Regions from separate parts of the Halanaerobaculum tunisiense genome, predicted to be linked through region 1. Evidence: riboswitches for the same ligand, from Rfam matches in the RefSeq annotation. Region 1 holds a riboswitch; the other holds the start of a gene.
The links. Region 1 has a riboswitch for S-adenosylmethionine ahead of ACYQ3D_RS08815 (O-acetylhomoserine aminocarboxypropyltransferase/cysteine synthase family protein). Riboswitches for the same ligand answer to the same signal wherever they lie in the genome.
Positions count from the first base shown of each region.

Region 2: another riboswitch for S-adenosylmethionine. It lies ahead of ACYQ3D_RS09370 (methionine ABC transporter ATP-binding protein); the one in region 1 lies ahead of ACYQ3D_RS08815 (O-acetylhomoserine aminocarboxypropyltransferase/cysteine synthase family protein).

Region 1 is NZ_BAAHYI010000009.1:23,432-27,782, reverse strand. It holds gene ACYQ3D_RS08825 (type I phosphomannose isomerase catalytic subunit) at 1-539, opposite strand, end outside; gene ACYQ3D_RS08820 (hypothetical protein) at 627-932, opposite strand; gene ACYQ3D_RS08815 (O-acetylhomoserine aminocarboxypropyltransferase/cysteine synthase family protein) at 988-2,184, opposite strand; SAM riboswitch class I at 2,249-2,351, opposite strand; gene ACYQ3D_RS08810 (DUF6897 domain-containing protein) at 2,404-2,592, opposite strand; gene ACYQ3D_RS08805 (hypothetical protein) at 2,784-3,581, shown strand; gene ACYQ3D_RS08800 (hypothetical protein) at 3,640-4,351, shown strand, end outside.
Region 2 is NZ_BAAHYI010000010.1:33,533-37,883, reverse strand. It holds gene ACYQ3D_RS09380 (MetQ/NlpA family ABC transporter substrate-binding protein) at 1-709, opposite strand, end outside; gene ACYQ3D_RS09375 (methionine ABC transporter permease) at 814-1,452, opposite strand; gene ACYQ3D_RS09370 (methionine ABC transporter ATP-binding protein) at 1,457-2,509, opposite strand; SAM riboswitch class I at 2,605-2,712, opposite strand; gene ACYQ3D_RS09365 (TIGR03905 family TSCPD domain-containing protein) at 2,806-3,048, opposite strand; gene ACYQ3D_RS09360 (heavy metal translocating P-type ATPase) at 3,132-4,351, opposite strand, start outside.

The DNA of each region.
Region 1 (4,351 bases):
TCTATAGCATGAACTGTCCCAGTAGGAATAAATAAAACATCACCAGCTTCCACTTCAACTTCTACCAAATCCCCTTCTAATTCTCCAGCTTCAATATCAGCAGCAAATTTCTCTCTAGTAACTGTAGGTTGGATACCATAAACTAACTTAGCACCCTCTTCAGCAGTAAGTACATACCACATTTCTGTCTTCCCTAATTCTCCTTCTTCTTGCCTAGCTGCATATTCATTATCGGGGTGAACTTGAACTGATAATTTATCATTAGCATCCAGTAACTTGATTAACAAAGGAAACTTTTGATAATCTTCTGCTTGTGCTTCCTCTCCTAAGATTTTAACCCCTGCTTGTTCAATAACCTCCATTAATTCTTGGCCAGCAAACTCTCCATTAGTTATTTGGCTACTACCATTCTTATGAGCAGCAACTTCCCAACTTTCTCCGATTGAATCACTAGATAAATCTCTACCAAACTCAGTAGCTAAAGCACTACCACCCCAGATTTTTTCTTTATAAACTGGTTCAAATTTTAAGGGATACATCCTATCATCCTTTCTAGCTAAATATTATAATTCCTCTTTATACATCTTTAAATATAACCTGTGATTTATCCTGCTTAGCTCTATTATTTAAAACAAAGAAACTACAATACTGATAATAAATATAGGCAGACTAATAATTAACAAATTTAATCCTTGTTGCGATTTATCCCTTTCTTCCTTAGTCTTATTTTGTCCAAATTTAAATAAAACTTTATCTTTACAATAAAGAAAAATTCCAGCAGTAAATAATAATAAGAACTCTATAAATAAAGTATCACTAAGTTGGAAACTAGTTATAGGATTGGATTGGAGAAAAGATACTACTATAACTACTAATATACTTATTATAGCAATGATACTCCCCGTTAACAATAATTTATATTCAGACCTCATTTGTTAATATTTAACTCCCTTCTAAACTATAAAAGCCCCCAGATGGGGGCTTAAATTACTTAACTTGAGTAAAAGCTTGTTCTAAATCAGCAATAATATCTGCTGGATCTTCAATCCCTACAGAAACCCGAATTAAATCTTCAGTAATTCCCGCATCTTGTTGTTCTTCTGCAGATAATTGTTCATGGGTAGTAGAAGCAGGGTGGATAATTAAACTTCTTGTATCTCCTATGTTAGCTAATAAGGAACAAAGTTGAACATTATTAACTAAATCTTTACCAGCTGCAAAGCCACCTTGGATACCAAAACAGACCATTCCTCCAAAATTTCGTTGTTGTTTAGCAGCTAACTGATGTTGGGGATGACTCTCTAACCCGGGATATCTAACCCATTTAACTTGCGGATGATCTTCTAACCAACTAGCTACTTTCAAAGCATTTTGAGAATGTTTTTCCATTCTTAAAGATAGTGTTTCTAACCCTTGGATAAATAACCAAGCATTAAAAGGACTCATAGCTGGTCCAGTATCCCGATATCCTTCTGTTCTAGCTTTAGCAATAAAGTCTTGTGGGCCAACTATCACTCCCCCAATAGAACTTCCGTGGCCTCCAATATACTTAGTAGTAGAATGAATTACAATATCAGCACCTAATTTAAGTGGTTGGCAAAGATAAGGTGTATTAAAGGTATTATCAACTACTAACTTTAAATTATGTTCATGGGCTAACTCAGCTACAGCTGCAATATCAACTACATCTAAGGTAGGATTACCTGGAGATTCTAAGTATAAGAACTTAGTATCTTCAGTAATTGCTTGTTCCCAATTTTTAATCTCATGAGGGTCAACAAAGTTGGTTTCAATTCCATACTTAGGTAAAGTTTCGGAGAATAAATGATATGTACCGCCGTAAATATATTTAGAAGCTACAATCTCTCCAGGTCCATCAGACAAAGTTAAAGCTGTTAAATCAATAGCAGCCATACCTGATGATGTAGCTAATCCCGCTTCTGCTCCTTCTAAGTTAGCTAATCTTTCTTCTAACACAGCATTAGTAGGATTTCCAATCCTAGAATAGATATTCCCCTCTTCTTCTAAGGCAAATAAACTGGCAGCATGATCTGCATCATCAAATTCATAGGAAGTTGTCTGATAGATAGGAACTGCTCTTGAATTATTACTATCTTCCTGGGGGTCATAACCTCCGTGTAACGCCTTAGTCTCAAAACTATACTCTTCTTCGCGACTACTCATTGGTAATACCTCCCTTGATTATAAAATAAAAAATCCTCTTCTTATAAGAAGAGGTTAATTACTCTTCTTATCTTTCAATACACTTAGGTATTGCAAGAATTGGCACCTTCCCTATTGGGGGTTGCCGGGCATCTTTGGGCCAGTCCCTCCACCACTCTTGATAAGAGTCAAATATTTGATTTTAAATAATAGTAACATACTTTAATAAAACTGTCAACCCTACTTAATCATCTCTATAGCATTGACATTAACAATTATATAGTCTTCTGTATCATCTTTAATAATTACAATTTCTTGTTCATTATCAGCGGACCCTTCGATAATTTCCCCTGTTATCACTTGCCCTCCCATAGTATAGATAGTCACCTCCACTCCTAACAAATGATTTTTAATAAAACTAACATTCATAATCTATTTCCTCCTTTTCTTATTAAGATATTATGATACTTATCAAAAAATATAATCTATTATTAACATTTTTTTCTATACACCATATTATATAGTGACTCATCGGAAAAAAGACCATTTAACAAAAAGATAAATCCCAGTTCACTCCTGAATTGCATAATATATATTAGTAATTTAACAGGAGGGATAGAATGGATTTTGTAGATGTAAAAAGTTTATTACAAAGCAAACAGTTTGAAGACAATCAAACAACTATAGTAGGACCTATGGAAATCATTTACCCTTCTTCTAAAGAAACAAATCAAAATTTACTAAACGAAGATGAGTCAACAAAACGTGCAGAGTCAGCACTAAAAACAAGTAAAAACCAAGGAGGAGAAAGAATGGCTGAAGAAGATTTAGAGATTCAACAAGTAAATGGTGGTTGTACTGAAGGTACTCCTGATCCAGACTTAGACGAATGTGAAGACTGTGAAGAGATTCCTTTTTGTTGCACCTTAGTTATTCCGGAAGGTTTTGAGATCCCTGACGATGACGAAGAAGACTATATCGAGGAAAACTTTGATCTAGCTGCTTATTTTGTAGACGGCTGTTTTGATTGTCTAGAAATCCCTTGTGCCTTAGAAACTGAAACTTGTGGAGAAATTGCAGTAACTCAACTAGCAATCAAAGGCTGTATTAAAACAATAGGAAGTTTATGTGTAGTTAGTGAATCTGCTCCAGAAGCAGGTTCTCAAGCAGCTGTCTGTTCTGAAGACTTAATCTGTGTTGATCCTGAAGACTTTGATTTGGAAGAAGATGACTTTGTACCTGTTTGTGTAGGTTGCGGTGCTAGTTGTCCTGGCGAAGATGGTACCCTTCGAGTTATTGGGGCTAATGTAGATGATGTCGATGAACTAGATAATGATGACAATGATGATCTTTGTGGCGAGCAAGTTTGGCAAATTGAAGGAACTCTTGAATTTGCTTGTGCACCTGTAAATGACTAATTAGTAGTGTGGGGCAACCCACACTTTTTCTTTCATTTTATTAAAAGGAGGAGGAAATATGAGTCAAAATAGAAGTTGTCCCGAAGGCAACTTAGATCCAGATTTAGACGAATGTGAAGACTGTGAAGAGATTCCTTTTTGTTGCACCTTAGTTATCCCCGAAGGTTTTGAGATACCTGACGATGATGAAGAAGACTATATCGCGGAAAACTTTGATCTAGCTGCTTATTTTGTAGACGGCTGTTTTGATTGTCTAGAAATCTCTTGTGCCTTAGAAACTGAAACTTGTGGAGAAATTGCAGTAACTCAACTAGCAATCAGAGGCTGTATTAAGACCATAGTAAGTTTATGTGTAGTTAGTGAATCTGCTCCAGAAGCAGGTTCTCAAGCAGCTGTCTGCTCTGAAGACTTAATCTGTGTTGATCCTGAAGACTTTGATTTAGAGGAAGATGACTTTGTACCTGTTTGTATAGGTTGTGGTGCTAGTTGTCTTGGCGAAGATGGTACCCTTCGAGTTATTGGGGCTAATGTAGATGAGGTCGATGAACTAGATGATGATGACAATGATGAACTTTGTGGCGAACAAGTTTGGCAAATTGAAGGAACTCTTGAATTTGCTTGCGGTATTGTAGATGATGAAGATAACGGTGACAATGGTGATAATGGTGATGACGAGGAAGTTTGTGAATGTCAAGTAACTACCCCCGGCGGTACTGATACAGAATGTACAATTGATACTCCTGAAGATGTAGAATCAACAGACTGTACTT
Region 2 (4,351 bases), on a different contig from region 1:
TATCTTCGCTCCTAACTGCTAAAACATTTCCATATGGAGAATCGCTTCCTTCCATAATAACTGCATCTTCAGTAGGAACTAAATCGCCTTCTAAAGCATAATTAGTATTGATGATTACTGCTGTAACATCCCCTAAAACTCTAGGTAATTGAGCTGCTGCTAATTCATCAAATTGGAGATCCTTAGGATTCTCCACTATATCAACTGGAGTAGCCTTTAGCCCAGCTTCATCACTTAACTCAATTAAATCAGCAGATTCTAATAGTAATAAAGCTCTTCCTTCATTAGTTGCATCATTAGGAATAGCAATTGTAGATCCTGGCTCTAACTCCTTAAGATCACTAATTTCTTCGGAATAAAGGCCCATTGGTTCTAAATGAACTTTAGTTAAATAAGTTAAATCTAAGTCTCGCTCTTCTTTAAAGTTATTCAGATAAGGCACATGTTGGAAGTAGTTAGCATCAATACTTCCGTCATCTAAAGCAAGATTAGGTGTCACATAATCAGTAAATTCTTTGACTTCCAATTCAATTCCCTCTTCAGCCAATAAAGGTTTAACTACCTGCTTTAGAATCTTTGCATGGGGAGCTGGCGTAGCCCCGATTACTAATTTTTCTTTTTCCTGGGTTGCTTCCTGACTTCCTCCACAACCTACTACTAATGTCGCTATCAATAGAACAGCTACTGCTAAAATAATTCTTTTTCTCATCTTCTCTCCTCCTCATTTTATATAATTTACAGTTTGAAATTTTTAATTAAAAACCTATAATTTACTAATTATTCTAACTGTAAATTGTAAACTGTTAACTAACTTTAACTATGATCTAATCTTTGAGCTAACCAATTACCAAAACTTTGGACTGACTGGACTAGAATAATTAATAAAATAATCGTCTTGATCATAACATCAGTCTGAAACCGATGATAACCATACCGAACTGCAATATCACCTAAGCCACCGGCTCCAATTGCTCCTGCAATAGCTGAAAAACCAATCAGAGTAATCCCTGTAATAGTTAATCCTAAAGTTAAAGATGGTAAAGACTCTGGTAATAAAACCTTACTAATAATCTGCCAGGGAGTAGCTCCCATAGATTGAGCAGCTTCTATAACTCCATTATCAACCCCTTTTAACGAGTTCTCTACAATTCTACCTACAAAAGGAATAGCAGCTATAGTAAGGGGAACAATAGCAGCTGTAGTACCAACTGAAGTCCCTACAACTAAACGGGTGAAGGGAATCAAGGCTACCATTAAAACAATAAAAGGAATTGACCGAGTAATATTAATAATAGTAGTCAAAATTAGATTCAAATACTTATTCTCCAGAATATGTTCTTTATCTGTAACCACTACCCCTACTCCTAAAGGAATACCAAATAAGACAGCTACACACATAGATACACCAACCATATAAATAGTCTCTTGGATTCCTGCCCATAATAAGCCCATATTTTTAGTTAGATAAACTAATAGATTCTGCACCTTCAATCACCTCAATTTTAACTTTTTCCTGTTGTTGAAGATCTTCAATTCCTGTTTTAATCTGCTCTCTATCTCCTGTTAACTCGATAATTAAAGTTCCAAAAGGAGTTCCCTGAATTTTATCAATATTACCGTATAAGATATTAGCATTAACTTGATGAGTATGGACAAAATCAGAGACTATCGGTTCCCCAGCTGAATCACCAGTAAAGCTGATCTTGATTAATCTTCCTTGATCAGGATTATTAACAGTTACTCTTGATAATAACTCCTCGGGAACATTAGCATTAACTACTCGTTGTAAAAAATTCTTAGTTACTGGTTCTTGAGGAGCTGTAAAGATATTAAGGATATCACCTTGTTCTACAATCTTCCCTTCTTCTATGACTGCTACCTGAGTACAGATTTCTTTGATCACTTCCATCTCATGAGTAATTAATACAATAGTAATCCCTAACTGGTGATTAATATCTTGGAGTAACTCTAAAATCGAATGAGTCGTCTCTGGATCCAAAGAAGATGTCGCCTCATCACACAACAACACCTTAGGATCATTAGCTAAAGCACGGGCGATCCCTACTCTCTGTTGTTGACCACCACTTAGCTGACTAGGATAGTTATCAGCCTTATCTGCCAGTCCTACTAACTCTAATAACTCCTCTACTTTAGGATTTATTTCTCTCTTTCCTTTACCAGCAATCTCTAAACAAAAAGCTACATTCTCTGCCACTGTACGTGACTGTAACAGATTAAAGTTTTGGAAGATCATTCCTATCTCTTTTCGTGCCTTTCGTAATTGCGATGTGCTTAATTCTGTTAAATCCTCTCCGTCGACAATAACTTGGCCACTTGTTGGCCGTTCTAGTAAGTTCAGACAACGAATTAAAGTACTTTTTCCAGCCCCACTCGGGCCAATCACTCCAAAAATCTCTCCTGCTGTAACTTCTAAATCAATTCCTTCTAAAGCTGTAACTGGACCTTCTTCACTGTGATATATCTTATCTAGATTCTGAACTTCAATCATAGCTATATCTACTCCTTCTAATTTACTAAATTTAACTAATTTATATTTAAAATAAAAATTCCCCTTCCCATAAGAGAAGAGGTTAATTAACTCCCCTCTTATCTATCAGGAATAACTGCAGGAATTAGCACCGGGTACTTATAAAAGTAAGTACTGGTTGCTGGGCTTCATCGGGCCAGTCCCTCCACCTCTCTCGATAAGAGATTTCTATTAAATTTCAATTAAGTTATAAATATCATAACAGTTGAGTCTTAACTTGTCAAGAGCTATCCAAGGGAAGATCTAGTCAAGCTGTTTTAGAATACCTCTTGTAAAGCTTGACTCAATTGATCAGGACAAGAAGTCTGATTTCTACAAGTAATTCCTTCTAATCTAGCTGCTACCTCTTCTACCTTAGCTCCTTCTACTAAAGCTGCTATACCAGTTGAATTGCCACTACAACCACCTATGAATTCTACTTCCTCAATAATTCCACTATCATTGACTTCAAACTTAATTTCTTGAGCACATACACCATCTGGTTTAAATGTCTTCTTCATTATTAATCCCCCTAATTAAGAATTCTTTTTTTAGTATATAAAAATTATAGCTAATAATCAAATATAATAACCAATGAACTCATCTAAAATTCAGATCTTGTAATCCGCATAGCATTTAAAACAGCCAAAACTGCTACACCTACATCAGCAAAAACTGCCTGCCACATACTAGCCATCCCAAAAGCCCCCATAAGTAACACTATACCTTTAATCCCTAAAGCTAGAATAATATTCTGCCAGACGACCTTCCGAGTGAAATTAGCTACATTAATAGCATCTACTAAACTAGATGGTTGATCCTTCATCAGCACAACATCAGCTGCTTCAATAGCAGCATCAGAGCCTAAACCTCCCATAGCAACACCAATATCTGATCTAGCCAACACTGGAGCATCATTAATACCATCTCCTACAAAAACTAACTTATCACTATCACTTTGGTCTGTAAGCAAGTTCTCTACTTCAGCTAGCTTATCATCTGGTAATAATTCAGCATAATACTGATCTAAATCCAACTGCTCAGCTACACTGCTAGCTACTTGCTGATTATCTCCTGTTAACATAACTATTTTTTTTACACCAAGCTCTTTTAAGCCAGCAATTGCTTCGGCAGAGTCTTCTTTAATCCGGTCATTAATCAGAATATAACCTACATAGCTCCTATCGCAAGCTACATGAATTACTGTTCCTGATTCTTCTGGCGAAGAATAACTAATTCCTTCTGCTTCCATTAATTTATGATTCCCAGCTAAAATTTCCTTCTCCTCTACAACCACATCTAAACCATGACCAGCAATTTCTTGATAACTATCTATATCTTCACTACTGATTTCTGCTCCATCATAAGCTTCTAAGATTGATTCAGCAATTGGATGATTAGAATTAGTCTCTACCTGAGCAGCTAATTCTAACAGTTCTTCCTCTGACCAACCTTCTTCTGGAACCAACTTAGTCACAGCAAAGACACCTTCTGTTAGAGTACCTGTCTTATCCAACACAACTGTCTGAACATTATTTAAGGCTTCTAAATAATTACCTCCTTTAACTAATACCCCTTGTTGAGAAGCGGAACCAATTCCTCCAAAGAATCCTAAAGGAATTGAGACAACTAAAGCACAAGGACAGGAAACAACTAAGAAGATTAAAGCCCGATACAACCAATCACTAAAGACTGCTCCGGAAATAAATAAGGGAGGAATTATAGCTAAAGCTAAAGCCCCAAAAACTACTACTGGAGTATAATAGCGAGCAAACTTAGTAATAAAATTCTCTGTTGGTGCTTTTTCACTAGCTGCATTCTCCA